Regions from separate parts of the Bradyrhizobium sp. R2.2-H genome, predicted to be linked through region 3. Evidence: riboswitches for the same ligand, from Rfam matches in the RefSeq annotation. Region 3 holds a riboswitch; each other region holds the start of a gene.
What was found. A riboswitch is a leader RNA that binds a small molecule or an ion and turns the genes downstream of it on or off. The one in region 3 is predicted to bind cobalamin.
Positions count from the first base shown of each region.

Region 1: another riboswitch for cobalamin. It lies ahead of EDE08_RS06960 (TonB-dependent receptor); the one in region 3 lies ahead of EDE08_RS39125 (PepSY domain-containing protein).
Region 2: another riboswitch for cobalamin. It lies ahead of EDE08_RS07305 (TonB-dependent receptor); the one in region 3 lies ahead of EDE08_RS39125 (PepSY domain-containing protein).

Region 1 is NZ_SMBR01000002.1:601,821-611,904, reverse strand. It holds gene EDE08_RS06975 (glutamine--tRNA ligase/YqeY domain fusion protein) at 1-927, opposite strand, end outside; gene gltX (glutamate--tRNA ligase) at 1,071-2,495, shown strand; gene gltA (citrate synthase) at 2,642-3,946, shown strand; cobalamin riboswitch at 4,357-4,551, shown strand; gene EDE08_RS06960 (TonB-dependent receptor) at 4,657-6,930, shown strand; gene EDE08_RS06955 (PepSY domain-containing protein) at 6,933-8,378, shown strand; gene lpxB (lipid-A-disaccharide synthase) at 8,485-9,669, opposite strand; gene EDE08_RS06945 (LpxI family protein) at 9,666-10,084, opposite strand, start outside.
Region 2 is NZ_SMBR01000002.1:670,812-680,895, forward strand. It holds gene EDE08_RS07260 (PAS domain S-box protein) at 1-1,638, opposite strand, end outside; gene EDE08_RS07275 (hypothetical protein) at 2,707-2,895, shown strand; gene EDE08_RS07280 (hypothetical protein) at 2,892-3,254, shown strand; gene EDE08_RS07285 (lytic transglycosylase domain-containing protein) at 3,330-5,516, opposite strand; gene EDE08_RS07290 (adenylate/guanylate cyclase domain-containing protein) at 5,834-7,570, shown strand; gene EDE08_RS38245 (hypothetical protein) at 7,673-7,849, shown strand; gene EDE08_RS07295 (hypothetical protein) at 8,004-8,216, shown strand; gene EDE08_RS07300 (hypothetical protein) at 8,487-8,744, shown strand; cobalamin riboswitch at 8,839-9,051, shown strand; gene EDE08_RS07305 (TonB-dependent receptor) at 9,165-10,084, shown strand, end outside.
Region 3 is NZ_SMBR01000006.1:222,503-232,586, forward strand. It holds gene cobF (precorrin-6A synthase (deacetylating)) at 1-676, shown strand, start outside; gene cobT (nicotinate-nucleotide--dimethylbenzimidazole phosphoribosyltransferase) at 687-1,739, shown strand; gene EDE08_RS17800 (histidine phosphatase family protein) at 1,746-2,318, opposite strand; cobalamin riboswitch at 2,391-2,541, shown strand; partial or broken gene EDE08_RS39125 (PepSY domain-containing protein) at 2,583-2,786, shown strand; gene EDE08_RS17810 (siderophore-interacting protein) at 2,841-3,566, opposite strand; gene EDE08_RS17815 (O-methyltransferase) at 3,625-4,314, opposite strand; gene EDE08_RS17820 (AraC family transcriptional regulator) at 4,422-5,246, opposite strand; gene EDE08_RS17825 (NAD-dependent succinate-semialdehyde dehydrogenase) at 5,516-6,949, shown strand; gene pdxR (MocR-like pyridoxine biosynthesis transcription factor PdxR) at 7,028-8,566, shown strand; gene EDE08_RS17835 (hydantoinase/oxoprolinase family protein) at 8,991-10,084, shown strand, end outside.

The DNA of each region.
Region 1 (10,084 bases), on a different contig from region 3:
CAGCGCGGCCGGCGGCACGCCGCGGCGGCGCATGCCCGCCATGGTCGGCATGCGCGGATCGTCCCAGCCCGCGACATGGCCGTCGCGGACGAGCTGGGTCAGCACGCGCTTGGACAGCAGCGTGTAGGTCAGGTTTAGCCGCGCGAATTCGTACTGGTGCGGCTTCGACGGCACCGGCAGCTTCTCGATGAACCAGTCGTACAGCGGCCGGTGATCCTCGAACTCCAGCGTGCAGATCGAATGCGTGATGCCTTCGATCGCGTCCGACTGGCCATGCGCGTAATCGTAGCTCGGATAGATGCTCCACTTGGTGCCGGTGCGCGGATGATGCGCATGCAGGATGCGGTACAGCACGGGGTCGCGCAAATTGATGTTGCCTGCGGCCATGTCGATCTTGGCCCGCAGCACGCGCGCGCCGTTCGGGAATTCGCCTGATTTCATGCGGCGGAACAGGTCGAGGTTCTCGTCCACGCTGCGGTCGCGGAACGGCGAGTTCTTGCCGGGCTCGGTCAGCGTGCCGCGCGAGAGGCGGATCTCCTCCTGGGTCTGGTCGTCGACATAGGCGAGCCCGTCACGGATCAGCTGTTCCGCCCATTCATACAGGCGGTCGAAATAATCCGAAGCGAAGAACAGGTTCTTGCCCCAGTCGAAGCCGAGCCAGCGCACGTCGGCCTGGATGGAATCGATATATTCCTGTTCCTCCTTGACCGGGTTGGTGTCGTCGAAGCGCAGATGGCAGCGACCCGGAAACTCCTGGGCGATGCCGAAGTTGAGCGCGATCGACTTGGCGTGGCCGATGTGCAAATAGCCGTTCGGCTCCGGCGGGAACCGGGTCACGATCTCCCTGTATTTGCCCTGATCGAGGTCGGCCTGGACGATGTCACGAATGAAATCGCGCCCAACCTCAGTCGCCACCGGTTCTGTCATCACGAAAATCCTGTAGGGAAATCAGCGGCCCTTCTGCCAAATTCGCGTGGCTGAGCCAAGGCCTAGCATCTCCGCCGTCGGGCTTTAGTTATGCTCCGGTCCTGCTATACACCACCGCCTCCAATGCATAGGCCCTGCCAAGAATGACCGATTCCGTCGTCACCCGCTTCGCTCCCTCGCCGACCGGCTTCCTTCATATCGGGGGGGCCCGCACGGCGCTGTTCAACTGGCTCTATGCGAAGAAGCACGGCGGCAAGATGCTGCTCCGGATCGAGGATACCGACCGGGAGCGCTCCACCGAGGCCGCCATCGCCGCCATCCTCGACGGCCTGAAATGGCTGGAGCTCGGCTGGGACGGCGAGGTCATCTACCAGTTCGCCCGCGCCGCCCGCCACCGCGAGGTCGCCGAGCAGCTGCTGGCCGACGGCAAGGCCTACCGCTGCTACGCCACGGCCGAGGAGCTCGCCGCCATGCGCGAGAAGGCGCGCGCCGAAGGGCGCACCCGCCTCTATGACGGCATGTGGCGCGACCGCGATCCCGCGACGGCTCCGAGCGACGTGAAGCCCACCATCCGCCTGCGCGCGCCGCAGACCGGCGAGACCGTGATCGAGGATCAGGTTCAGGGCCGCGTAGTCTGGCAGAACGAGAACCTCGACGATCTCGTCCTGCTGCGCGGCGACGGCAACCCGACCTATATGCTCGCCGTGGTGGTCGACGACCACGACATGGGCGTCACCCATGTGATCCGTGGCGACGACCACCTGATCAACGCCGCGCGGCAGAAGCAGATCTACGATGCGATGGGCTGGGCGCTGCCCAGCATGTCCCACATCCCGCTGATCCATGGCCCGGACGGCTCGAAACTGTCCAAGCGCCACGGCGCGCTCGGTGTCGATGCCTACCGCGCCATGGGATATCTGCCGGCGGCGCTGCGCAACTACCTCGTCCGGCTCGGCTGGAGCCATGGCGACCAGGAGATTTTCTCGACCGAGGAGATGATCGCGGCATTCGACCTCGCCAGTGTCGGCCGCGCTGCCGCCCGCTTCGATTTCGCCAAGCTGGAAAACCTCAACGGTCACTACATCCGCCATGCCGACGATCAAGCACTCGTGAAGATGTTCGAGGATGTGCTGGACCACGTGCCCGGACGCAGCGAGCTCAAGGCCAAGTTGAACGACACCACGCGCGCACAGCTCCTCAAGGCCATGCCGGCCCTGAAGGAGCGCGCCAAGACTCTGATCGAGCTGATCGACGGCGCCCATTTCATCTTCGCCGACCGGCCGCTGGCGCTCGATCCCAAGGCGCAGGCGCAGCTGACGCCCGAGAACCGCAAGCTGATCGGCCAGCTTCATTCCGCGCTGGAGAAAGTCGAGACCTGGAGCGGCGCCGCGACGGAGGCCGCGCTCCGCGCCTTTGCCGAGGAAAACAGTCTCAAGCTCGGCGCCGTTGCCCAGCCGCTGAGGGCGGCGCTTACCGGGCGGACGACGTCGCCTGGTATATTTGAGGTTTTGGACGTGCTGGGACGCCAGGAGAGCCTTGGCCGCCTCAAAGACCAGTCTACGACGTAAGTCGATCATGCGTGCGGCGATCTTGCAGCGCACACAGCAATAATATACCCATCTCCCCCGTACATTCTGGAACTTCCGGCCTGCCCCCATGATCTTCCCAGGGGCCTCCGGCTCCGGCCCGTTTCACCACACATCGGGGACCTACGATGGACGCAAAACCAAGCAACAAGACCGCTACGCTGACGGTAGGAAACAAGAACTACGAGCTTCCGATCCTCAGCGGCAGCGTCGGGCCCGATGTCGTCGATATCGGTAAGCTCTACGGCCAGTCCGGCCTGTTCACCTACGATCCGGGCTTCACGTCGACCGCGAGCTGCCAGTCCAAGATCACCTATATCGACGGCGACGCTGGCGTGCTGGAATACCGCGGCTACCCGATCGAGCAGCTCGCCGAGCATGGCGACTTCCTGGAGACCTGCTATCTCCTGCTCTACGGGAACCTGCCGACCGCCTCGCAGAAAAGGGATTTCGACCACCGCGTGACTCATCACACGATGGTGCACGAGCAGATGGCCCGCTTCTTCCAGGGCTTCCGCCGCGATGCCCATCCGATGGCGATCATGGTTGCGGCCGTCGGCGCGCTCGCCGCATTCTATCACGACTCGACCGACATCAACGATCCGAAGCAGCGCATGATCGCCTCCATGCGCATGATCGCGAAGATCCCGACCCTGGCGGCGATGGCCTACAAGTACACCGTCGGCCAGCCCTTCATCTATCCGAAGAACTCGCTGGGCTTTGCCGAGAACTTCCTGAACATGTGCTTCGCGGTGCCCTGCGAGGATTACAAGGTGAGCCCCGTGCTCGCCGACGCGCTCGAGAAGATCTTCATCCTGCACGCCGACCACGAGCAGAATGCCTCGACGTCGACCGTGCGCATCGCCGGCTCTTCCGGCGCCAACCCGTTCGCCTGCATCGCGGCGGGCATCGCCTGCCTCTGGGGCCCGGCGCATGGCGGTGCCAACGAAGCCGCGCTCAACATGCTCTACGACATCGGCACGGTCGACAAGATCCCCGAGTTCATCGCCAAGGTGAAGGACAAGAACTCCGAAGTCCGCCTGATGGGCTTCGGTCACCGCGTCTACAAGAACTACGATCCGCGCGCCAAGATCATGCAGAAGATGTGTCACGCCGTGCTCAAGGAGACCGGCCATGGCGACGATCCCATGCTGAAGGTGGCGATGGAGCTCGAGAAGATCGCGCTCAGCGACCAGTACTTCATCGACCGCAAGCTCTACCCGAACGTCGACTTCTATTCGGGCATCACGCTGAAGGCGATGGGCTTCCCGGTCTCGATGTTCACCGTGCTGTTCGCCGTCGCCCGCACCGTCGGCTGGATCAGCCAGTGGAGCGAGATGATCGAGGATCCGCAGCAGAAGATCGGCCGTCCGCGCCAGCTCTACACCGGCGTGACCAAGCGCGATTACGTGCCGATCGGCGATCGCAAGTAAGACCTGAGCCGGTACGGCTCACGAAACGGCGCCATCCCAGGATGGCGCCGTTTTTGTTCGTGACGGTGCTCGCAGAGCGAATGTGGGAGCGTACCCTTCACCCGTTGGCACGCTTCGCATTGCCCACGCGACGAGACCGGTTGTTGTCGCGCACTTGCTGCGGCGCCTTCGTACGGGCCTTCGAACAGAGCGCGCGTCGCCCTCTCCTCAACATCGACCAGAGAGCAGACCGAGCGCCGATCGACGACGTGTCTGCAGCGGCGGGCGCAGCGCCGTTGTTCGTGCCTTGCAAACTCGTGGACATCGAGGCCTGCTTTGGAATTGACGCCGGCCTCGCGGAGGGCTTCTTCCTCGGGTCCGCGCCGCTGTCTGCCTCAGCAGATGGCTAGTTGACAGTCCTTCGCAAAAGAAACTAGTGTGATTGCGACGGTTCTCCCTCGGGAGATCAATAGGGAATACGGTGCGGGGATGCCCCAACGCCGTGGCTGCCCCCGCAACTGTAAGCGGTGAGCCTTCGCCAAATGCCACTGGGCCCGCGGGCTTGGGAAGGCGGCGACAGGCAACGACCCGCGAGCCAGGAGACCTGCCGTCAGTCGTGGTCACACGCGAGCACATTGGGCGGGGTGTCCTGGTGGGTGTGGGTAGCCGTCTTTCGGGGCAGCGACCAGACTGCGTTCGCGGTGACGTGCCACGTTATCGCGAGCCAATCGATGACCTCCCGTACCATTGTCTCCCCGCGCCATCGCCGCGCGTTGCTCCGTTCAGTTGCATTCTCCTGTCTCGTGCTGTCGACCGAGGGCTGGGCACAGTCCGCAGGGCCGGCCCAATCGCTCGACCCCGTGGTGGTGCAGCCGCCAGAGAGGCAACCGAATGCCAGCAACAATCGAAGCAGGGACGCAATGCGCGCTGTGCGCTCACGCCAGCAACGCGGCGCGTCCGTCGACGCGCGGGCTCCGACCGCGAGCCCGGCCGGACCCGCGTTCGCCGCACCGACGCTCAACCTCACCGGAGCGAGCACGGCCGGCAGCCGGCTTGGGCTGACGCGCCTGCAGACGCCGGCCAGCGTGGAGGTGATCTCGGCTGAAACCATCGCCGAACGCGGCCAGCAGAGCATCCTGGACGCGGTGACGCAAAACGCCACCGGCTTCACCGCGAGCCCGGCGCCGGGCAACGGCGGCGTCTCGTTCAATACCCGCGGCTTTACGGGCCTCGGCTCCGTGATGACGCTCTACGACGGGACTCAGCTCTATATCGGCGCCGGCACGGTGACCTTTCCGTTCGACACCTGGTCGACCGAGCGTATCGAGGTGCTGCGCGGCCCTGCATCGGTGATGTATGGCGCGGGTGCGGTCGGCGGCGCCATCAACATCGTGTCGAAACTGCCGTTGTGGATCCCGCGCAACCAGGCCGAGATCTCGCTGGACACCAACATGGAGCGGCGGATTGCGGTCGACAGCGGCGGTCCGATCAGCAAGGACGTCGCCTATCGCATCACCGCCACCGGCAACATGTCGGACGGATGGGTCGATCGCGACAACACCTCGAACGTCGCGCTTCATGCCGTGGTCCAGGTCAGGCAGAACGAAGACGTCACCTGGACGCTGTCCACGGATTACGGTGATCGCAACCCGTCGCGCTACTTCGGCACGCCGCTGATCAACGGCAGGCTCGACGAGTCGCTACGCTTCAAGAACTACAATGTCAGCGACAGCCACATCCGCTACCAGGACAGCTGGAACCAGGTGAAGACCGACTGGCAGGTCGCCGATGGAATCTCCATCCACAACACGCTCTACTACCTGAATTCCAAGCGTCACTGGAAGGACGTCGAGAGCTACGCCTATGACCCCGCCACCGGCCTGATCAACCGCAGCGATTACATCGAGATCTTTCACGATCAGCAGCAGGTCGGCAATCGCATGGATGCGAAGTTCCGCGGGCATGTTTTCGGGATGGCCAACGAGTTCCTGGCAGGCTTTGACGTCAACAGCATCAATTTCACCCACATCAACAATTCGCCCTACGGCGGCTCGTCATCCGTCAACCCGTACAACGTCGTTTCAGGCGTGTTCAACAGCACGAACGCTACGACTCCCGGTTACGGCAGCGTGACCAACCAGTACGCTCTATTTGCCGAGAACAGGCTGTCGGTCACAGAGCAACTCTCCCTGATTGCCGGCATCCGTCAGGATGAGCCGACGGTCACGCGCACCGACTATCGGGTGCCCGCGAACAGCTTTGAAAAATCGTTCTCCTCGACGACCTGGCGCGCGGGTGCGGTCTATACGCCCGTCAAGGATCTCGCCTTCTATAGCCAATATTCCACCGCGGTCGATCCGGTCGGAGGGATCATCTCACTCTCGTCCGCCAACAGGAATTTCGATCTCTCCACCGGCAAGCAGATCGAGATCGGCGTGAAGCAATCGTTTTGGGGCGGCCGCGGCGAATGGACCTTGGCCGGCTACGAGATCGTGAAGAACAACCTGCTGGCCCGCGATCCCAACATTCCTTCGCTGACCGTCCAGGTCGGCCAGCAATCATCGCGCGGCGTCGAAGCAACGGTCGGATTTCTGCTCGATTACGGCTGGCGGATCGATGCCAACACCGCGTTCCTGCGCGCGAGGTATGACGACTTCGTGCAGTCGGTTGGCGGCGTAGCCGTGAACTATGCCGGCAACGTACCGGTCAACGTCCCGCAGACCGTCTCCAACATCTGGGCGACCTGGGCTTTTGCGCCGAATTGGTCGGCCTATGCCGGCGTGCAGATCGTCGGCAAGACCTATGCGGACAATGCCAACACGGTGACGCGCCCAGCTTATAATGTCGTCAATGCCGGTGTGCAGTGGAAGCCCGATCTCAACACCACCGTGTCGTTCCGCGTCTACAATCTGTTCGATGAGGTCTACACCACGTCGGGCGGCACCAACCAATGGCTGCTCGGCATGCCGCGCACGGCGCAGCTCGCGGTCAACGTGAAGTTCTGAGCGTGGCACGCTCCCTGAGACGCGTCCTCCGGCGGTGGCTGTATATCGGCCATCGCTGGGTCGGCATCGTCACCTGCCTGTTCTTCGCTATGTGGTTCATATCGGGCGTGGTGATGATGTACGTCGCCTTTCCGAGCCTTTCCGAGAAGGAGAGGCTGGCAGCGCTCCCTGACATGCAGTGGGCGAAAGTGGCGCTGTCGCCGGACGACGCGATGAAAGCGGCGGGCGCCACCCACTATCCGCGCGATCTCCGGCTGTCCATGCTGGCGGACGAGCCGGTGTATCGTATCACCGGCTGGGAGGGCAAGCGGCAGGCGATCTCTGCAGCCGACGGCCGCGTCATCACGGGTGTTTCCGAACAGCAGGCGCTCGCCGTCGCGCAACATCATCCCGCGAGCAGATCACCGCGTCTCGAGGAGATCGTCGATCGCGACCAATGGAGCGTAACGGCGCGTTACGATCCACTGCGCCCGCTCTACTTGATTGCGCTCGGCGACGATGCCGGCACCAGGCTCTATGTCTCCTCGCGCTCCGGGGAGATCGCGCTCGACACCAACCGCACCGAACGCACCTGGAACTGGCTCGGCTCGATCCCGCACTGGATCTACCCGACCGTGCTGCGCAAGGATGGCCCGCTGTGGCGGCTCGTCGTGCTCTGGATCTCCGGCATCTGCCTCATCGTCGGCGTCACCGGCATCTGGATCGGCATCCTGCGCGTGCGGCTGAAGCGGCGCTATGCGAGCGGCAGGATCACGCCCTATCGTGGCTGGATGGCGTGGCACCACGTCACGGGCCTGATCGCGGGCATCTTCGTGCTGACCTGGATGTTCTCCGGCTGGCTTTCGCTCAACCCCGGCGAATATTTCGCAAGCCGCAACACTAGCCGCGAGGTGCTGCAACGCTATGCCGCCCATGATGCGCCGACGATTGCGACGAAGCTGCCGACGCCGCAATCCCCCGCGGTCGAAGCGCGCTTCGTCTGGCTCGATGGCAGCCCGATGATGATCGTCGCATCGCGTGATGGCACGCAGAGGCCGCTGGATGTGACGTCGGGCCAGACGACCGCAATCCCGCAGGATCGCCTTTGGACCGCCGCAGCGAAGCTGCTGCCGCAAGCCCGCCTGGCGGAGCGCAGGGTGCTCGAAGAACACGACTCTTACTGGTACGCGCATCATCACGACCGCGAGTTGCCGGTGCTGCGCGCCGTGTTTGATGATGACGCAAAAACATGGTTTCACATCAGCCCTGTCACCGGCGACGTCATCGGCCGCGCCGACAACAGCCGTCGCACCTATCGCTGGCTGTTCAACGCGCTGCACAGTTTCGATTTCCGATTGCTTCTGATGCATCGCCCGGCCTGGGACATTGTGGTGTGGCTGCTGTCCATCCTTGGCACCGTCGTCTCTGTGAGCGGTATCGTCGTCGGCTGGCGCTATCTGCGCCATTGAAGCAAATCAGACTATCGGAAATGTCGGCTTCGGTTCATCAGCCGTTGATTGTGAGCCAATTGAGCTTCCGCTGGGCCGTCGCAAGCAGACAGTTGACGGCGTCCGCCTAACTCGTTCGCCGCCCCTTGCACATAGTCGCCAGCACGATGTCGGCGGCGAGCACGCTCGGCGATGTGTTGCCGGTGGACATGATCTGATCGAGCCGGGCGAAGGCCTCGACCTGCTGCCGGCGCAGCGGAGACTCCGTCAGCAAGTCCCGAAGCGCAGGTGCCAGTTTCTCCGGCGTGCAGTCCTCTTGCAAATATTCGGGAATGACATCCTTGCCGATGACGAGATTGGCGAGGATTACCGAGGAGACACGGATCGCGCGGCGCAGGATGAACGCCTCGATCGCGCCGACGCGATAGGCCGTCACCATCGGAATGCCCGACAGCGCGAGCTCGAGCGTCACCGTGCCGGATTTCGCCAGCGCCGCATGGGCGATACGGAAGGCGGCACGCTTCTCGTTCTCCCCGATCACGATCTCCGGCTTGACCGGCCAATTCGCGACGCCCTCGCGGATGGTGGCTTCAAGATGCGGCATGGTCGGCAGCATCAGCTCGAACGTGCGCCCCTGCGCCTGCAACCGGTCGAACGTCGCACCGAACACGTCGAGGTGATGCCGGATCTCGCTGCGGCGGCTGCCGGGCAGCACCAGCAGCACCGGCGGCGTGCCCGCGCGGCGCTTCTGCTCCTCTGCGTTCGGCCGCAGCGAGGACAATTGCTCGATCAGGGGATGACCGACATAGCTGCAGGGCGGCCCACCGAGCTTGCGGTATTCCTCCGGCTCGAACGGCAGCAGGCCGAGCACATGGTCGACATAGCCGAGCATGGTTCGTGCGCGGCCCGGCCGCCACGCCCAAAGCTGCGGCGAGACGTAATCGACGATCGGGATTCCCGGACTGCGCGAACGCACGCGCCGGGCGACGCGATGGGTGAAGTCGGGGCTGTCGATGATGACGAGGACGTCCGGCGCGGCCTCGGCCACGGCGTCAGCGGTCTTTCGGATCAGCCGCAGGATCTTCGGCAATTGCTGCACCACCGCGGCAAAGCCGACGATCGACAGCTCCTCGATCGGAAACAAGGATTCGAGCCCCTCGCGCGCCATGGTGCGGCCGCCGACGCCGACGAACTGCACGCCGTCACCGAGCCGCTGGCGCAGCACCTTCATCAAGGCGCTGCCGAGCCGGTCGCCGGATTCCTCCGTGGCGATCAGGAAGATCTTGCGCATGGGATCGCGCCCCTGCATCACGCGGGCAAGCCGATGATGAAGAGATATTTTGCGTCGGCAAGCGCGATCATCGCTTGCGGCTCCGCAGCGATGGTGTTGCCGGCGATGACGGCGATGCCCGCAAGGCCGGCGGCCGCGACGCCCTCGATCGTGCGCGAGCCGATCGTCGGCAGGTCGAAGCGCAGATCCTGGCCGCTCTTCGGCGCCTTCACCAGCACGCCGCGGCCCGTGGCGGCGCGGATGCGGCCCTCCTCACGCAGCCGCGCGACGCGGGCGAGCAGCGCGTCGGTGCCCTCGATGTCCTCGACCGCCACGACATGGCCGTCGATCACCACCGCGGCCTGGCCGATGTCGAACGGACCGAGCGCGGTCAGCACCGCGCGCCCGCGCTCGATGTCGGCCTTGCTGTTGTCGCTCGGCCATGCGCGGCTGATGC
Region 2 (10,084 bases), on a different contig from region 3:
GCCGAATATTTTCGGCAGTGCCGACGACAGCTCCATTCGCACCGACACGGCGTGGCTGGCCATCTCACGCTGAACCAGCGCCACCGACTCCCGTACGACGACATTGGCGTCGAGCGGAGCCATGTCGATGTCGGATCGCTTGGCGAGCGCTCGAACGCGACGGATCACGTCGCTGGCACGCGTGCCATCCTCGATGATCCACTCGACGGAGCGGCCGGCCGCTTGGAGGTCGGGCGGACTGCGCTGCAGCCAGGCGAGGCAGGCGTCGGCGTTTGCGATTACAGCGGCGAGCGGCTGATTGATTTCGTGGGCAATGGAAGCGGTCAGCTCACCCAGGGTCGTGACACGCGTCACATGGGCGAGCTCGGCCTGGGCCTTGCGCAGTGCATCTTCGGCCTGATTGGCCCGGATGGCCGCGGTTACGTCAGTGCAGACGCCACGATAGCCCAGAAAAGCGCCTTCGGCGTCGAAGAACGGCTTGCCACTGGTCCGGACGTAGATCGTCTGCCCGCTGCGATCCTTGCTGCGATACACCAGGTCACGGAAGGGGACGTGGGCGTCGAGCGCCGCCCGGTGTTGTTGCCATTTCTCCGGTTCGAGATCGGCGTCAGGAGCGATATCCCAACGCGTGAGTCCGATCAGGCCGGCGGGAGCGGTCATGGTATCGGAGTGTTCCGATATCTGGGTGACTCGATGGTCTGGCCCTGTTTCCCAGAACCAGTCGGAGGCGGTCTCGGCATAGTCGCGGAAGCGTTGCTCGCTCGCGCGCAGTCTGCGCTCTGCCTCTTTGGTCGCCGTGATGTCGGTTACCGATCCCACGAACTCCACGCACCCGTTCGAATCCCGCATCGCGCGGGCGACCGCCCGGACGTACTTGATGGAACCCTCGGGCATCACGAGCCGGTATTCGTGGTCGTAATCCTTTCCCTCTCGCGCGGCCCGAGCCGTTGTCTGTTGCACCGCGAGCCGGTCGTCCGGATGGATCCGCTGGAGCATGAACGGGATCTTCGGCTTGGTTCCCTCGTCACACTGGAAGATGCGGTAGGTCTCCTTGGACCAGGTGATCTCGCGGGTTGCGGCCTTCCATCCGAAACTGCCGGTGTGGCTCAATTCCTGCGCTTGGGCGAGATAGGCCTCGCTCTGTCGCAGCGCATTCTCGGCTTCCTTGCGCTCGGTGATGTTCTCGCAGGCGATCAGGACGATTGGTCCGCCATCCGCCCGCAGCATGGTCTTGGCATTCTCGCGCACCCATAGCACCGAGCCGTCCTTGCGTATCTTCCGGATCTCCCAGGTGTGGGATTGATCGACGGTCTCAAGGCACAGCGTGACACACGCGCGGACGAGGTCGCGATCCTCCTCGAAGAAGACATCCAGCACCGATCGGCCGATCAGCTCCGCGGCGGCATAGCCCAGTTGCGCGGCGCCGAACGTGTTCACGTTGATCACGGTTCCGGCTGGATCGACCATGAAGTACATGACCGGAGTATGCTCGAAGACTTGCTGCCACTGCTTGACCGTCTCGAGCAGGTCGTCACCATCGGGCTCGCTGCGCGGCTTAGGGGGTGCGGTTGGCCTTACGCAGCCGGCGAGGAATTGCGCGGCTGACTTCCCGAATGTCGCTGCTCGGCCAGGCTTCATCGCAGACGCTCCCGGCGTTCTCTGCGTAAATACGAGTAGAGCACGTTGCAGTGGGACGAGCAATTCCCGCCAAAGTCGGATGGGCAGTTATCACGTTCGCCTGTGACTTGACCGCTGCCACCCTGTCCAGGGCGACGCATCGCGTACGCCATGCCGGCAAGATTTTCACGGTGACCGTGCGGCCGGAGCATCGTGCGCCGTCTCGTTGCACATCAGCCCGCGGGGGAGCCCCGGGCGAGTACGGACAAACCTAGGTATAGCTCCTCCATTCCTAGTCATATCGGTCATTTACCTCCGTACAATTGAGCGTCTCGTGCCCTGGGGAATAGCTTCATGACCATCGGGCGTATTGCAGCGAGCGCACGAGAACCGAAGGAAACGAACTGGCAAAGCGCGAGCAAGGGAGGAAGACGACAATGTGCGTGACATCGGTGCTTCCTGAGCGTGGCCGATCCGAGTCCGAATGTTGCTCTTCAGACAATGGCTGTGCGGTGTGCGGCGGCAAGTTTGGTCTGATCCGCTACTATTCCTGGCGCACCGCGCTCTGCTCCAAGAAGTGTGTCGATCGCTTCCGCACGCGCCGCGAGCGCGATCACCGATGGTTGTTCCGGGTTCAGGCCGCGTGAGGCCGAATTAGAGAGCTGATATCGTCCGAGGGGCTGATCCGGGAGCACGTTCGTTGAACCGTTCATGCAAGCTGTTGTGCTCGATGGTTCTCCTTGGCTTCACTGCGACGGTCCGGGCACAGGAGGCGGGACACGATGCCGTACATCGCCGGCACCCACCCCAGGACCAGGCGCTGCATGAGAAATTCTATTCGACCTGGCACATGCCGGATAATCCGGGCGTCAGCTGTTGCAACAGTGCTGACTGCTATCCGACCGATATCAAATACATCGACGACCAGATCTATGCCCGGCGCCGGGAGGACGGGAGATACATTCTGATTCCACCGCAAAAGGTGGAGCGAAACAGGGATAACCCGGACGGCCGAAACCATCTTTGCGCTCCGCCGCCCGCACTGTCGCCGCTGGATAGCGTTTACTGCTTCGCGTTGGGAGGTGCCACATGAGATTCGCGTTCGTGCTGGTGAACGACCGGACCCCGTTCCGGCAGGCCTGGTGCATGCAGTGCTGCGAGCCGATCAGCGACAGCTATCTCCGCGAGATCGCGACCCGTCTGCCTTACTGCGATCATCAGTGCTACGCGCTGTTCTGCGAGACGCTTGCGAAAGATCGCATGAGGGCAGCTTCGTGAAATTCATGGTGGTCAATCACGAGCCCCCGTTGTGCGCGGACACGTGCAGCACCTGCTCGCGATCGATCCGGTCCGGCTATGTCCGGCATGTGCGGACGCAGCGCCTCTACTGTGACTACGATTGCTACCGGCGCGGCGAACTGGTGACGCTGCTGACGCAATGGTCGGTGCCTGGGCGCAACGAGCTGGCCTCCGGGAACGTCGAGGTCGCCGCTCGCAACGCGGTCGAGATGTTTACGGTCCTGGGTGCCGTCTTCTGCTGGAACTGCACGATCCACGCCTTCGCCTTCGCAAGAATCCTGACCAGCGCATATTCGGACGGTCGCGATCCGATCACGATGGAAGGAGGTGACACCTAGCTACGCGACGGCGCTCGCGTGGAAGCCGCAGCGACGCAACCTGGCAGGCGCCGTGTCCAGCCCCGGCGACGTCGCCTAGGGAGCGGGCGCTGCGGCCGCCACTGGTGCCGTTGCGCCGGCCTCCTGCGTGACGACGCGCTGGTCGCTCTTGCCGGCGACCATGCCGCTGTCTTCGAATCTTGTGCGGTAGACCAGAACGTTCTCCATCACGCGCTGGACGTAGTTGCGGGTCTCCGACAGCGGGATACGCTCGACCCAGTCGACCGGATCGACATTGGGGTCCCTGGGATCGCCGCGCGTCTGCACCCATTCGCGCACGCGGCCACGCCCGGCATTGTAGCCGGCGAAGGTCATGATCTGGTTGCCGCGGTATTCCGAAAAGAGCGCACTGAGCTCGGCCGCTCCCATTTGCGTGTTGTAGACGGGATCGGAGACCATCTTGCTCCAGTCATAGGTCAGGCCGAAGCGCTTGGCGGTATCGCGGCCCGCTTCCGGCGTCACCTGCATCAGCCCGACCGCGTTGGCATGGGACTTATCGCGCTGGTCGAACGAGCTTTCGGTGCGCGCCACCGAATAGATCACGCTGGTCTCGATCGGTGGCGCGACCTGCTTGTGCTCGGGGATGCCGATGGTGGGGAAGGCGTAGTGGTCGAGCGCGAGCCCGCGCGCCAGCGCCGTCTTGCCGACCTCCAGCATCACGCGCGCATCGTTGCGTCGGCGGGCAACCTCGCCGAGGGCTTCGAGTGCTGCGACATCGCTGCTCTCCTTGGCGAAGTCCTCGGCGAAATAGAACACCATGTTGCGCTCGCCGATGGCGTAGAGCATGTCGGCCGCGCGCACGCGTTCGTCCTCGGGGGGCGTGTCGGCCGAGGCCAGCACAGGCGAGGGCGGACGCAGCTCGATCTGGTCGAGGCCGAGCTTTGCGCGGGCGAGCTGGCCGTAATAGGCGGTCTGATAGCGTGCCGCCGCCCGATAGCTCATGCGCGCATCGGCCGTGGCGCCCATGGCTTCGGCGGTGCGGCCGCGCCAGTAATGGGCGCGCGACAGCGCGATCGGATTGGACGAGCCCTCGTCGATGGCAGCAAAGTGCATCATCGCCGTCGTGGGATCGTCTAGAAAGCGGAGCGCGATCCAGCCGCACATGAAGTGATAGTCGACGCGGTACACTTCCTTTTCCGGTACGGCCGCCGTGCGCACCACGTCGTAGGCGGTCCTGGACTTGCCCTGATCGAGCAGCTTGCGTGCGAGCATGCGGCGCTCGCGCCACCAGGCATCGGTGTCCTGGGCGGACATCATGCCGGGCGCAGCGGCCAGGATCACCTCGGCCGCGTCGTCGATGCGGTCGTTCTGAAGATGCCACTGGGCGCGGCACAGCACATAGCCGAGATCGCGGCGCGCTCCGGCCGACACGTCCTCGAGATAGTCCTTGGCCTTGCTCTCCTTACCGGTGACCGCGGCACAAGCCTTGACGATCGCGAGCTCATCCTCGCCGAGTCGTTTGGCGGCGCGCCTCGCGCCTGCGTAATCCTTGGCGCCGAGGCGCTTGTCCATGCGCGCGCGGTGGTCGTCAGCGGACAGAAGATCGCGAAACGCTTGGTAGGAATCCTCCTCGCTGCGCTCGGACAATTCGTTGGCGCGCCAGGCTTCGCGCACGTGCCGGGCGGCGCTGTCGGTATCGCCTTCAGCGCGCAATACGCGGGCGAGCGCAAACTTGCCCTTGGCGCTGGTCGGCCGGTCCATCGTGAACTTGTGCACGGTGGCGGCGTCGGACTTCTCCTGCCACAGCCGCGCCTCGGCACGGCGGCGGAGCAGGGCGCTGCTCGGCCAGTCCGGATTGGCGGCGAGGAAGGCGGCATAGCGCTTGAAATTGGCCGTGCTCTCGGAATGGCGCAGCATGAACCAGTCGGCGAGTTTCTGTCCGGCGGGATCGGCGATGCGGTCGCGCGCCGCGCTCGCGTCATCCGTCTTGCCCTTGCGCGCGAGATCGATGGAGTCCTTCAGCGCGGCGAGGTCGCCGGTCAGCGGCGGCGGTGCCGTCCTGTCCGCGGGCTCGACCGTCTTCTTCGACTTGCGCTTGACCTCGGCACGCTTGGCGTGCCGTGCCTTGCCGGCAGAAGCATGGCGGTGCTTGCCGGCTTTGGCTTCATGCGTTTTCTTCGGCGCGGCCGATTTCTGGCTGCTTTTCGCGGCCAGTTCCGTGGGAAGGAGGGCCATCGCGGCCACGGCAACGAAACACGCGAGCGAGCGTAGGCACTGGTTCATTGGATGGTCCCCCTGCGAAACCACTACAAACCAAGGTCCGCGACGACATGCGGCTTGAGAATCGAATACCGAACGATGCCGAGGCATCGTCCCGCGTTCCTGACGCTGTCGCAACAATGCGGCGAAAAACGGATGCGCCGTGGGAACTTCCGCAAAGGAGAAAAGGGCAGGATCGTTAACCTTCGTTAACGGCCGGTCTCGCGCGACGGTTGCATGGTACGGGACGCCAGGAGGCCAAGATTGCGCGTGTTCCCGCAGCCAGTCCGGTGTATGGAGTTCCCTCGTTCCGTTCTTTTGGCCTTTGCCTTCCGCAACCCATGCCGATTTTCAACCAGTCGATCCGGCGCAAGATCGTCGGCATCGCCCTCGGATTGATCGTCCTGATGCTGGTCACCTCGATTTTGTCGATGGTGATGTCAAGCCAGGTCGGCGTCCTGCTCGACGAGCTGACCAACCGTTACATCCCGGCCTATAGCCATCTGGCGCGCGCCAGCAGTCGCTCGCTGGAGCGGGGGCTGGCGCTGCGGCGGATGGTCATGACCCGGATGGAGGCGCCGTCGGATGAAGAGGCCTATACAGCGCGCCTTCGCGACGTCGAGGAATCGGACCGCAAGATCGAGGAGGAGGCTGAGGCCGCGCGCAAGCTGATCAACGCGATCATCGAGGACCCCCGGACGTTTTCCGACAATGCCGCGCTTGGACGGATCGATATCCGCATCGAGACCGCCGTCGTCGAGCTGCGCCGAGACCTGAGCGAGGACCACGCGAAGCTCCTCAAGCAGATCGACGCCAGGCAGATGTCCGAGGCGCGCGGCACGCTGGAACACATCGACATGCTGCGCGACCAGTTCAACCGGAAGGTCGATACGATCCGCGGCGATATGCTGGCGCAGGTCTTCTTCTCGACGTCGCAGGTGATCAACCGCCAGCATCAGACCATCATCATTTCGGGTGTCGTGACATTGCTCGCGGCGATCGTCGGATTTGCCTTTGCGCTGCTGGTGTCCAGCGGCATCACGCGTCCGGTACGGCTGCTGCTGGCCGGCACCCGCGAGGTCGAGGCGGGCCGGTTCGACAAGCCCATCGCCGTCTCGACGCAGGACGAGATCGGTGAGCTCGCCGCGGCCTTCAACCGCATGATCGAGCAGTTGCGGCACAACGAGCGCATCCGGGAGACCTTTGGCCGCTACATCGACCCCAAAGTGGTGCAGGGACTGATCGAGCGGCCGGAGGTCGCCATCGACGGTGAGCGCCGGGTCATGACCATCATGTTCTGCGACATGAGCGGCTTCACCTCGATGAGCGAGGGCATGACCCCGCGCGGCCTCGTCAAGGTGATGAACCACTATTTCACCATGATGTCCGGCCCCATCAGGAGCAATCGCGGCGTCATCGACAAATATATCGGCGACGCCATCATGTCCTATTGGGGACCGCCCTTCGTCGAAGAGGACGCGCAGGCCCTGCTCGCCGGGCTTGCCGCCGTCGAGATGGCCGACCAGGTGCCCGCGCTGCAGAAGCAGCTGCCCGATCTGCTCGGTATCCGCGCCATGCCCGCGGCGTGCGATCTGCGGATCGGCATCGCCACCGGCGAGGTCCTGACCGGCAGCATCGGCTCCGAGTTGATGATGAGCTTTACCGTGATGGGCGACGCCGTGAATCTCGCCTCGCGGCTTGAGGCCGTCAACAAGGTCTACGGCACCCGCATCCTGGTCTCGCAAGCGACTGCGGACGCGATTGGATCTCGCCTCGAATTGCGCGAGATCGACCGTCTTGCGGTCGCGGGCCAAAGCGCGCCGCAGGCGATCTTCGAGGTGATGGCGCGACCAGGCGCACTCACCGATGCGCAAGTCAGCCTGCGCACGCACTATGTCGAAGGTCTCGCCGCGTATCGTGCCCGGCGCTTCGACGACGCACGTGCTGCCTTCAACGCGGCGCTCGAGGCGGTCCCCGGCGACGGTCCCTCGCGCGCGATGCTCGGCCGCATCGCGCAGTTCGCGGCGAATCCGCCGGATGCCGCCTGGGACGGCGCCTGGCGGCTCGAGCAGAAATAGGCGGCCGCGGAATAATTGATGCTACCCCATAACGATGTTCGCCGTGACCTATTTCCCGGATTTAGGTTAGCTGTCCTTGTGGCGTTTGACGGGGACACGCCGATGACAGAACTTCAGGACAGGTTGGAACGGTTCGAGACGCTCACCGCCGAATGCGAGCTGATCGCCAAGCTCGCAACCGACGGCACCAAGCGCGAGTTCTATCTGAGGCTCGGGGAACAGTATCGCCAGCTGGCGGTGGATATTCGGCAGGCGATCGCGACCACGGCTGCGGCCTGAGGCCGGCTGAAATCCGTTCTTAACATTTAGCGCGCATTCTCGCAGCACGCGGGCATCGCCAATCTGCGATGGCTCGTGGTGGGAAGGCCGGGGTTCGCTGCAATGCAGCGCACCTCGCGAGTGTCATCGTGCTGTGCCTGACAGGGCAGGTCCCATGCGCCTCGTTGCCGTGATCATATTCGCGCTCATGACGGCTGCCTGCGACCAGGAGCGGGACATCACCGGCTCGACGACGTCGAGCTGTCCGATACGAAACCACAGCTACAATCCACGCGACCTGAACCAGTGCGTCAACGCCTGCAGATCGTGCGATCGCGGCACCACGGTCACCTGCACGACATCCTGCACCCTCAAGGGGGCTCGCTGAGCGGATTGCCTTCTGCCTTGCGAGGCGTCGCAACCGCGCGATCCCCGGCTCCCTATCGTCCTCGCCGTCTCGACCTGATAGGGTCGATCGGAGCAGGGGGACATCGGATGAAATTCGCAAGCTTTGAAATCGACCTCGCCGGAGGTCTCGTGGGAACGGCGAACAGCGCGCAGGCCTCCAGCGGACGTGGCGTCGACGGTGCCGAGGCACCGGAACGATTCACATAGGATAGTCATTGGAAGCAGCGGGCAGGACGCGGAGTCCAATGGAATGGGTATGCTCGATCCCGGCCGGTTCCTGGTATCGTGCTCGCATTGCGATGCCTGGCCGATGGCCGCCAACGTGAAACGTTCAAGCTGGTCGGCATCCCCGCATGAGGTCCGTTTCGTCTGCACGCGCTGCCGGCGCGAAGAGACCGCGATCGTCTCGGCCTCCGGCGAACTGACGCCGATCAAGCGCCTCGACGCTCCGCCGCGGGATGTCGCCGTCGCCTGGGCCCAGGCCCAGCGCCCGCGGGGGCGAACGTAGGCGGCGCAGGGCATTGCTCGATTCGTTGCGGAGCCGGCCGATCGCGCCTGCGGCCAAGATGCCGGCGGTCGATTGACTCCCGGCCTGGACGCCCCGTAGATTGGCCGCTGACGGTTCTCCTCATGGAGATCAAAAGGGAACGTGGTGCGAGATGTCCCAAGGCGGGATCGTCTCAATGCCATGGCTGCCCCCGCAACTGTAAGCGGTGAATCTCTCGTCCTATGCCACTGGGAATCTCGGTCCTGGGAAGGCGACGCAGAGGTAACGACCCGCGAGCCAGGAGACCTGCCGTCAGCCGTGGTCACACGCGAAGATGTCGGTCGGGGAGTACAGACATTAGCTTTGCCGGAGCCATCGATCCTCCGCCGTAAAGCCTCGTTCGCTGTGACGTGCCACTGACGTCATGCCGAGGTTACAATTGTGTCCCGTATTGTCACTGCCGCCGGGCGCCGCTGCGCCGGCATCGTTGCGGCCGTTTCGCTGTATTCGCTCGATCACTCCATCGTCCACGCCCAGCAGTCCGTCGCCGAGCAACTGCCGCCGGTCGAAGTGACCAGATCCGACGATCAGAACCGTACGCGTGCCAGGGCGATTGGCGATGGCGAGGCGGGGCGGCGCCGAGCGGCGCCGGACGGGGCGCCGAGTGGGATCGGCTCGTCCGGCTCGGGCAACGAGGCCGCCGCCGGCAATGGCGGGATCGTCGGCGCGGCCACGACCGTCATTACGGCCACGGACATCGCTCATGCGCCGTCGCAGACGCTGGCCGAGATCATCGCGACGCAAGTGCCGGGCGCCCAGATCACGACGTTCTATGGCGGCCAGATCGGTGCCAAGACCAGTGTCGACCTGCGCGGCTTCGGTGCCTTCGCCACGGCCAATACGCTGGTGCTGGTCAACGGACGGCGGCTGAACGACATCGATATGGCGCAGGTGGACCTCTCCACCATCCCGCTCAATGCCATCGAGCGCATCGAGATCACGCGCGGCAATTCCGGTGCGGTGCTGTATGGTGACAATGCGGTCGGCGGCGTCATCAACGTCGTCACCAAGAACGGCGTCGGTGGCCCGCCCGTGACAGCGCGCATCGAGGCCGGTTTCGGCTCGTTCAATACCAGGCTCGGCAACGTCTCGGCCGCGATCAATTCCGGTCCGTGGTCGACCTCGTTCTACGGCAATGCCGTCAGGACGGACGGCTACCGCGACAACAATCGCTATTCCCAGGAGAACGGCGTCGGCAATCTGAACTACACGACGCCGGGCCTGACCGCCTTCCTGACCGTCACCGGTGACAATCAGGAGCTGCGACTGCCGGGCGGCCGCACCGTCGATCCCTCCATCGG
Region 3 (10,084 bases):
CAACGCGGCCGATCTCGTCCTGATCCCGCGCAAGGGGGCTGCAAAGTCCGATCTCGCCGATCTCAGGCGAACGATCTGCGCGGACGTGCTCACCAGTGACAAGACAGCCATCGCCGAATTCGACCTTCCCGTGCGCGACGCCGGTGAAGCCGATTACCGCAAGGGCGTCGACGATTGGCACGATGCGGTTGCCGCGACCTGGTCGCAGACGATCGTGAGGCATCTCGATGGTGAGGGCAAGGTTGCGCTGCTGATCTGGGGCGATCCGTCGCTCTACGACTCCTCGCTACGCATTGCACGCCGGCTGAACCCGTTGCCGGCGATCGAAGTCGTGCCCGGCATCACCTCGATCCAGGCGCTTTGCGCGGCGCATGCGCTGCCGCTCAACGACATCGGCGAACCGTTCCTGGTCACGACTGGGCGGCGCTTGCGTGACGGCGGCTGGCCGCAAGGCGTCGATACCGTTGTGGTGATGCTCGACGGCGGCACGGCGTTCCAGTCGCTCGATCCGGATCGTTTGCATATCTGGTGGGGCGCCTATCTCAGCATGCCCGATCAGATCATCATGTCCGGCGCGCTAGCCGAAGTGGGGCCGCGCATCGTGACCGCGCGGCAGGAAGCGCGCGAGCGGCACGGCTGGATCATGGACAGCTATCTTCTCAAGCGCAGGGCGTAAGCGAGGCAGCATGCTCCCCGAATGGGTTTACCGGAACTGCCCCGAGGTCTCCGCGGTCCATCGCGAGGCGGCCATTGCGCGGCAGGCGCAGCTGACCAAGCCGACCGGCGCGCTCGGCCGGCTCGAGCAGCTCGCGATCGAGCTTGCGGGCTTGCAGGCGACCGAAGAGCCGCGCGCCTTGCGGGTGCCGATCATCGTCTTCGCCGGCGATCACGGCATCGTCGCGCAGGGCGTGTCGGCCTATCCGCAAGCCGTGACGATCGCGATGATGGCGAATTTTGCCTCCGGCGGCGCGGCGATCTCGGTGCTGGCGCGCGAGCTGGGTTCGAGCCTGGAGGTGGTCGACGCCGGCACGCTGGCCAAGGAGCCGATGGCGGGAATCGTCACCGACAAGCCGCGCAGCGGCACGCGCGATTTCAGCGTCGAGGCTGCGCTCACGCCCGCGGACCTCGCCTTTGCATTCGAGGCCGGCCGGCGTGCGGTGGTGCGCGCCGAGGCCGGTCGGCCAGATCTCCTGATCTTCGGCGAGATGGGCATCGGCAACACCACGACCTCGGCGGCGATCGCGGCGAGCCTGCTTGGTGTGAGCGCCGGGGAGATCGCGGGCAGCGGCACCGGCGTCGATGCGGCCGGCCGCGCGCACAAGGCACGGGTGATCGATGCGGCGATCGCACGCCACGGTGTCGCCGGAGCGTCGGTCGAGCAGATCCTGTGCGCCGTCGGCGGCCTCGAGATCGCGGCGATCTCGGGCGCGATCATTGCGGCGGCGCAAGCCCGCATTCCGGTGTTGATCGACGGCTTCATCGTGTCCGTCGCGGCGCTGGCGGCGGCGCGTCTCAATCCGTCCTGCCAGCCGTTCCAGCTCGCCTCGCATCAATCGGCGGAGCAGGGGCATCGGCTGGTGCTGCGCGCGCTGAACGTTCAGCCGCCGATCAGCCTCGATCTCAGGCTCGGCGAGGGATCCGGGGCGGCCATCGCGCTGCCGCTGGTCCGCGCGGCCTGCGCGCTTCACAACGGCATGGCGACGTTCGCGCAGGCCAACGTGCCGGATCGCCCGGCCTGATGCGGCTCAAGCCACGCGCTGGTTGACGGAGACGACGCGCCAGCCCGCCGCGAGCCGGTCGATCCGGGTCAGCGACAGCGGATCGATCACGAAGCGCAAGGCGGCCTGCGGCGTCAGGTCCAATGCGATGCAGAGCGCGGCGCGGATGGTGCCGGAATGCACGACGAGCGTTGCCGATCCGGCCCCGATCCGCGACAGACCCAGCCGAACGCGGGCGACCTGATCCGCAAAACTTTCGCCGTTCGGCGGCCGTCCGTGCGCCGGATCGTGCCAGAACTGCGCGTAAGTCTCGCCACCGGTCGCGGCGAGCTCGTCATGCCGACGGCCGGTCCAGTCGCCGAAATCCTGCTCGCGGAATTCGCTGACCAATTCCGGTTCGCACCCCAGTGCGCGCGCGGTCTCGACGGTGCGCCGCGACGGGCTGGCATAGCTGGTGGCATCCGGCGGCAAGAGCTGCCGCAGAGCCGCCAAAGCTGCGTGGTCGCCGAGATCCGCCCGCGCATCCGCCGCATGGATCGTCCCCGCCACGCCCTCGACGGTCGCATGCCGTACCAGCCAGAGGAAGGTCTCGCCTTCCATGCTCATCTCCAGGGAAGTTGGTCGCTGTGGCTACACCGCCGCAACTGGCGCATTGACTCTGTCATGATGGCAATCCTAGACGATCGCGACGGTTTCCCCGAGAGGGAATGAAAAGGGAATGCGGTGCGGGGAAACTTGTCCCCAATGCCGCGGCTGCCCCCGCAACCACGACATCCTGCGCAAGAACGTCTGCGCGGCGGCCGGCGGCATGCAGCTCAACATTGCAAGACGACAGGAGTCGAAGGGCGTCGAGCTTGCCATCACCGGGCTCACGCCCGTCAGCGTGGACTCGACGCAACAGGCGCCACGATCACCGGGCATTCTGACTGCGATCAATGGAGCGTGCCGAATGGATTCGATCGCCACCGGCCGTTGTTCCGCGCTGCCCTCGGCGATGCCGCCAGGACGGAGGTCTATGTCTCGTCATCGACCGGCGAGGTGGTGCTCGACACGACGTGCAGCGAGCGCACTCGGGCTGGCATTCTCGATCGCGGGCATCGTCATCGGCTGGCGGCGTTTGCGTCAATCCAATCCTGTCTTGCCCGGCGCCCAATAGGCCTTGGTCCTCATCCGCGATGTTGCGACGCCGGCCGCTTTCAGGGCCCGGCTGATACGCTGGATCGACGAAGCCTTGCCGGTCAGGACGAAATGCGCGCTTGCGGAAAAGCGCAGCAGTTCGGCCTCGACGGCTGCGAGATGGGCATCCTCGGCGCTGCGCGCGATCAGTGTCGCGCTGGCGAGACCGATCGCCGCCAGAACGGGACCTGCTTCTGCGGCATCGGAAACTTCGAACACGTGGATTGTGCCGCCCGCCTGTCGGCTCTCCTGGAGTGCCGAAGCAAGGCCGAATGAGGTTTCATCGCCGAACACAACTAGGGGCGGTTCTCCCGCGGAAGGTTCGAGTGAGCGGCGCGGGCCGAAGAGCCAGCATATGTCGCCTTCCTGCAAGCTGCTTGCCCATCGGCTGCCAGGACCGCTGCCGTGCGCGAAAGCCAGCAATGTCGTGCGTCCGTTCTCCGCGTCCCACGACATCGGCGTGTAGGTTCGCGCGCTCAGGCCGGATCCCATCGCGACCTGGATCTTCTGACCCACGGTCCATGCAAGGCCCCTGAGTGCGTCGCCCTCGATCGCGATCGACCGAAAGCGGGGTGAGAGCACCTCGATCCCGGCGATGCGCGCAGGGCGCATGAGCCATTGCAGCAACATGCGCGTGACCCGTCCCTGCGGCGGCTTCGATGGCTCGGACATCCGGGGTTGGTCGGGCTCGTTCAAAGTGGCTCCAATCATTTCTCAGCCGCCGCCGGGACTACCTGGTCCTGATGGTCAGTTCGTTGCCGCGCCCCGGATTGAACGGCAGCGGCAGCGAGAGATAGCCATTCTGGGGATCGCGCACGTAGTCGAGATAGCCCGCGCCTTCCGCAAACGCGTTCTCGCCAATGATCACTGCGCCGCACTTCAGGTGGGGCTCGAGCAGCTTCAGGATGGGAAGATAGAGCGTAAACGCGCCGTCGAGCATCACCATGTCGATCTCGCCGCCGATGCCGGCCTTGAGGGTTTCGCGCGCATCGCCGACGCGAAATTCGACCAGGTCGTCGAGCCCTGCGGCAGCGAGGTTGGCGCGTGCACGCGCGATCTTGGCGGGCTCGAGATCGGTCCCGATCAGGCGGCCGCCGCTCATGTCGCGCAAGGCGGCGGCCATGTAGATGGCGGAAATCCCCATCGAAGAGCCGAACTCCACGATGCGGGTCGCCTTGCAGGCGCGGGCGCAGAGGTAGAGAAACCGTCCGAACTCGGGCGACACATTCAGAAAATTGTCCGCGAGCCCGCGATAGACCCCCGCGAGATCCCTGGTCTCGGATTCGATGAAGTGCCTGATGGCACCCTGCTGATCGGTTGCTTCGCCCATGGCTTGCATCAGCGGCGCATCGGCCGCCTCCGCTTCCCGATGAAGACGAAGAAGAACGTCGGCGACAAGGCCTTGGCTGAGGGAATCCATGTTTCTCGGCTCCGGATAATGCGCCCGCGGACGGGCCTTGGAGCCTGAATACGGAATCGGTCTGCCGGCCGCATTCCGCGAACGTGACAATCGATTGCGATTTCCGGTCAGTGCGCGAGGACGCGGCGCTCGGCGAGGTATCGCGCGGGCGGCTTGCCCAGGGCTTTGCGGAACATGGTGACGAAGGCGCTCGCGCCCTCATAGCCGAGATCGAGCGCCACAGCCTGCACCGACGCTCCCTGGTCGAGGCGCTGAAGCGCGATGAGGATGTGGAGTTGCTGGCGCCAGCGGCCGAAGCTCATGCCGGTCTCGCGTTGCAGGGTGCGGGTCAGGGTTCTGGGAGCAACAGCCATGCGGCGGCCCCAGTCCTCGATCGTCGCGCGGTCGGAAGGGGCGGCCATCATCGCGCTCGCGATCCTGCGCAACCTGGAATCGGCCGGCATGGGAAAACGCAGCTCTTCGACAGGCGCCAGCGAGAGCTGATCCAGCAGCACTGCCGCGATCCGCCCGTCTGGCCCGTCGACGTCGTAGAGGGCCGGCATGTGCGAGGCATGGACCAGCAGACGTTCCAGCAAAGGGGATATCGTCAGCGTGCAGCATTGCCGCGGCAGCGCCGGTGCCGCATTCGGCTCCACGAACAGGCAATAGACCTCGACATCTCCAGCGACGCTCACGCCATGCGCAACATGGCCGGGAATCCAGACCGCGCAGCGCGGCGGCACGATCCACATGTTTCGCCCGGCTTCCAGCCTGACGATGCCGCGCCGGGCCAGGACGAGTTCGTCCTTGGTATGGGCGTGCATGGCCACCTCCGTTCCCTTTGTGACCATCTCGCCGCCGAAGGCTGCGATGGCGCGCGGCACGTCCTCCGGGTTGAAATCCATGGATTCGTCGGGACGAAGGTCGCCGTCGTCGAGCCGGAAGAAGGGCATGGTGGGCGGATGACCGATTTGGATGCGATTGACTGGCTCCCGGCAATATCTGGCCCGCGGGCGAGACTTGCAATGCGCGCCGCCCCAATCTCGATCGGTTCTAACCGTGGATTTGCCTCCACGAGATAGTGCCCGGGAAGGTCAGCGATGCGCTGCGGGCGGCATCACGGATCTCTTTTCGCCGGCTGTCTTTCGGTGTAGCTCTGCGCCGGCTCGAGATGGCGGCGCCAACCCGTCGAAGACTGAAAATCATGCAGGAGGCAGCACGGATGTACCCGAAAGTTCAGATGTTCATCGCCGGCGAGTGGACCGATGGTTCGTCCGGCAAGTCGGAGGACATCCTCAATCCCGCCACCGGCCAGCCGATCGGCAAGACCCCGCATGCCTCGCGCGCCGACCTCGATCGCGCGCTGGAAGCGGCCAAGGCGGGCTTCGAGATCTGGCGCAAGACCCCGCCGTTCGACCGCTACAAGCTGATGCGCAAGGCCGCCGACATCATCCGCTCGCGCGCCGCCGAGATCGCGCCCGTGATGACGATGGAACAGGGCAAGCCGGTGGTGGAAGCGCAGGGCGAGACCATGCTGGCCGGCGACCTCATCGACTGGTTCGCGGAAGAGGCGCGCCGCGCCTATGGCCGCATCGTGCCGCCGCGGATGGGCAACGTCACCCAGCTCGTGACCAAGGAGCCGGTCGGCCCGGTCGCCGCCTTCACGCCCTGGAATTTCCCGATCAACCAGGCGGTGCGCAAGATCTCGGCGGCGCTCGCCGCCGGCTGCTCGATCATCGTCAAGGGCCCGGAAGAGACGCCTGCGAGCTGCATGGAGCTGGTGCGGGCCTATGTGGATGCGGGCATTCCGGCCGGCGTCGTGCAGCTGGTGTTCGGCGTGCCGGCGGAGGTGTCGGAATATCTCATTCCGCATCCGATCATCCGCAAGATCAGCTTCACCGGCTCGACCGCCGTCGGCAAGCATCTGGCTGCGCTCGCGGGCTTGCACATGAAGCGCGTCACCATGGAGCTGGGCGGCCATGCGCCGGCGATCGTGTTCGCGGACGCGGACCTCGACAACGCCGCAAAAATCCTGTCGGCCAACAAGTTCCGCAACGCCGGCCAGGTCTGCGTCTCGCCGACGCGCTTCCTGGTGCATGAGAGCGTCTACGAGCCCTTCGTCGACAAGTTCGTGGCGGCGGCCAAGAGCCTCAAGGTCGGCAACGGCCTCGACAAGGACACGCGCATGGGACCGCTGGCGAATCCGCGCCGCGTCGATGCCATGGAGGGCCTCGTCTCCGACGCGGTCCAGCGCGGCGCCAAGGTCAAGGCCGGCGGCAAGCGCATCGGCAATGAAGGCTTCTTCTTCGAGCCGACGGTGCTCACGGACGTGCCGCGCGATGCCCGCATCATGAACGAGGAGCCGTTCGGCCCGGTGGCGCCGATCACCTCGTTCCGCAGCTATGACGAGGTGGTGGCTGAGGCCAACCGCCTGCCTTACGGCCTGGCGGCCTATGCCTACACCACCTCGACCAAGACGATGCAGGCCATCGGTGCCGACATCGAGAGCGGCATGGTGTCGATCAACCATCACGGCCTCGCATTGCCCGAAGTGCCGTTCGGCGGCATCAAGGATTCCGGCTACGGCTCCGAAGGCGGCCTCGAGGCGATCGAGGGCTATCTCAACACGAAGTTCGTGACCCAGGCGAGCGCGTAAGGAAAAGTCGCGCTGTCATTCCGGGGCGCGCCCCCGGAATGACAGCGGGCAGAACCTGCGTTGCCCGGCAGGCGAGACATGAACAACAGCCGTCATCCGAGCAAGCGTGTATCCCTTGCCGGGATCCATATCGATCGGACCTCCGCGGTGCCGCTGCACTTGCAGATCGCGAAGCATATCCGTGACGGCATTCTGTGCGGCGCCTTTCCCTCAGGAACGCAATTTCTCGGTTCGCGCGAGATCGCGCGCGAACTGGGATGCTCGCGGACCGTGGTGCTGACGGCATGGGATCTGCTCTACGCCGAGGGCTATCTGGAATCGACGCCGCGCGGCAGCGTCATTGTGGCTGCCGTTACGGCCCCGCATGCCGAGCCCGCGTCGCCTGCTGGCAAGCCTGCCCACATGTCGGAGCGTTGGCGCGCGCTGCTCGGTCTCGACTACGAGACCAACTGGCCGTCCGTGTTCGCTCCGGGCGCACCCGACATCTCGACCTTTCCGTTCAAGGATTGGTCGCGCCTGCTGCGCCAGGCCTGGCAGAATCCGAGAGAGCAGGAGTGCCTCGATCTTCCGCCCGAAGGCCATCCGCGATTGCGGAGCGAGATCGCGAACTTCCTCAGCTCCGTACGCGGTCTCGTTTGTTCGCCGGACGAGGTCGTCGTCACCTCCGGCACGTCGGGAGCACTGGATTTCTGCAGCCGGATGATCCTCGATCCCGGCGACGAGGTCTGGGTCGAGGAGCCCGGCTTCGTCGAGGCGCGATGGGCGCTCACGGCGGCCGGCGCAAACATCGTTCCGATCCCGGTCGACGACAAGGGGCTGGTCGTCTCGGAAGGAATTCGGCGCGCACCGCGCGCGCGGCTGATCGTGGTCACGCCATCGCATCAATACCCGCTCGGGATCAGCATGGGCCTGGAGCGGCGGCTCGAGCTTCTCGACTGGGCGAACAGGAACGACGTCTGGGTGATCGAGGATGACTACAATTCGGAGTTCAGGCATCAGGACAGCATGATCGCCTCACTGCGCTCGCTCGATCGCGAGGGCCGGGTGATCTATTTCGGCACTTTCTCGAAGATCATGATGCCGAACCTGCGGCTCGGATACCTCGTCGCGAACAGGCATTTCATCGAAGGGTTCGCCAAGGGCCGCGCGCGAATCGACGTGCACACATCCGGCATCGGACAACTCGCCTTGGCGGAATTCATGCGGGAAGGGCATCTGCTGCGGCACCTGCGCGCGATGCGGCGGGTCTATGCTGCGCGCCGAAAGGCGCTGATCGAGGCGATCGGAGCGCTGATGCCGGATGATCTGACCGTGTCCTCCGCCGTCACCGGCCTGCACCTGGTGGCACTGTTCACCGACGCAATGCAGGCGCGGATGAGCGATCGGGAGGCGGCCGCGGTCCTGAAGCAGGCCGGCATCCACGTGCAGCCATTGTCGCAGAATTTCCTGGAGCGGCCGACGCGACAAGGCCTGGTGTTCGGCTACGGGCGGTTGCGCGTCGAGGATGCCGCTCCACTGCTTGCAAGAATTGCAGTCTGCATCGGCGGCGCCTCTCGCGACGCACCATCCGACCCGCCAAGTCGCTCTCTTACTGATCGTACAATAAGGGGAGGCTGAGCCGACTGCGGTGCATAGCTCATAGGCATCCGGAACGCCCACGCTGCCGATTGATCGCCTGCAAATTAGACAGCTGAACTTGGTCGCTCGGACTGCAGTGCAATAGACATCGCGAATTGCCCAGAGAAATCTATGGTGCGTTGCGCGTTTCCGGCGCGGAACAGCGCGCGTTCGCGTGCTGTCTCTGCAGGCACTGCTGCACCAAAACGTGCATCCCGTGCTGTGGCGCGCTGCGCCATGGGCCTGCTGGCCCAGTGAATTGCGACAACTCTGGCCCTGTCGGAAGGCCACCGCTCTGTCGCACGCTCGCTGACGGTGGCATGACAGGGGATGCAAGATGAGCGCTCTCGGTTCGGCATTCGAGTTTGCGATGGACGGGAAGGGCCCGGCGTCCGGTTCGGACGCCACGCGTAGCTGACGCAACATGAGCTCTTTTGAAAGTCACTGGGAAGTCGGCACCGATATCGGTGGCACCTTCACCGATATCATCGCCATCAGGCGCGATTCCGCTGAAGCTCGGATCGCGAAAGTGCCCTCGCGACCGCAGGCGCCGGTTCAAGCGATGCTGGAGGCGATCGAGGCGGTGGGCCTAAGCAAGAGCGAGGTCAAGCGCTTCGTCCATGGCACCACGCGCGTCACCAACGCGATCGTCGAGAACCGGCTGCCGAAGGTCGCGTTGGTCGCGACCGAAGGCTTTGCCGACGTGCTCGATATCGCGCGCTATCGCCGCCGCGATCTCTATCGGCTCGACATTCCGCCGAAATCGCCGCCGCTGGTGCCGCCCGAACGCTGCTTCGGGCTTGCCGAGCGCCTCGATCACGAGGGTCGGGTGCTGAAGGCGCTGGAGCAAGCGGAGATCGAGCGCCTGCTGGCTTGGCTGAAGGACACCGGCGTGCAGAGTGTCGCGGTGGCCTTGCTTCACGCCTATGCCAATCCCGTCCACGAGAAGATGCTCGGCGAGCGCCTCAAGGAGGTCGTCGCCCATGTCTCGCTGTCGCACGAGGTCAACCCCGAGGCACGCGAGTATGAGCGGACTTCGGCGACCGTGTTCAACGCAGCCGCGATGCCGATCGCAGTCGAGTATCTGAGCGAACTGGAGCAGCGGCTGCCGATCGGGCCGGGATTGCAGGTGTTTCATTCCGCCGGCGCCATGATCCCGATTTCGGCAGTGAAGCGGCGGCCGCTGGTGATGGCGATGTCGGGACCGGCCGCCGGCGTCTCTGCCTCGGTCAGCATCGCGCGCCAGCTCGGCACCTCGCGGATGCTGACGTTCGACATGGGCGGCACCACGACCGACGTGTGCCTGATCGTCGACGGCCAGGCCGAGATGACCGACGGCCGCATGCTCGGTGACAAGCCGCTGCGCCAGCCGATGCTCGCGGTGCATTCGATCGGCGCGGGCGGCGGATCGATCGTGCGCAACGGTCCCGGCGGCCTGACGGTCGGGCCGGAGAGCGCCGGCTCCGAGCCGGGGCCGGCCTGCTACGGCCGCGGCGGCACGGAGCCGACCATCACCGA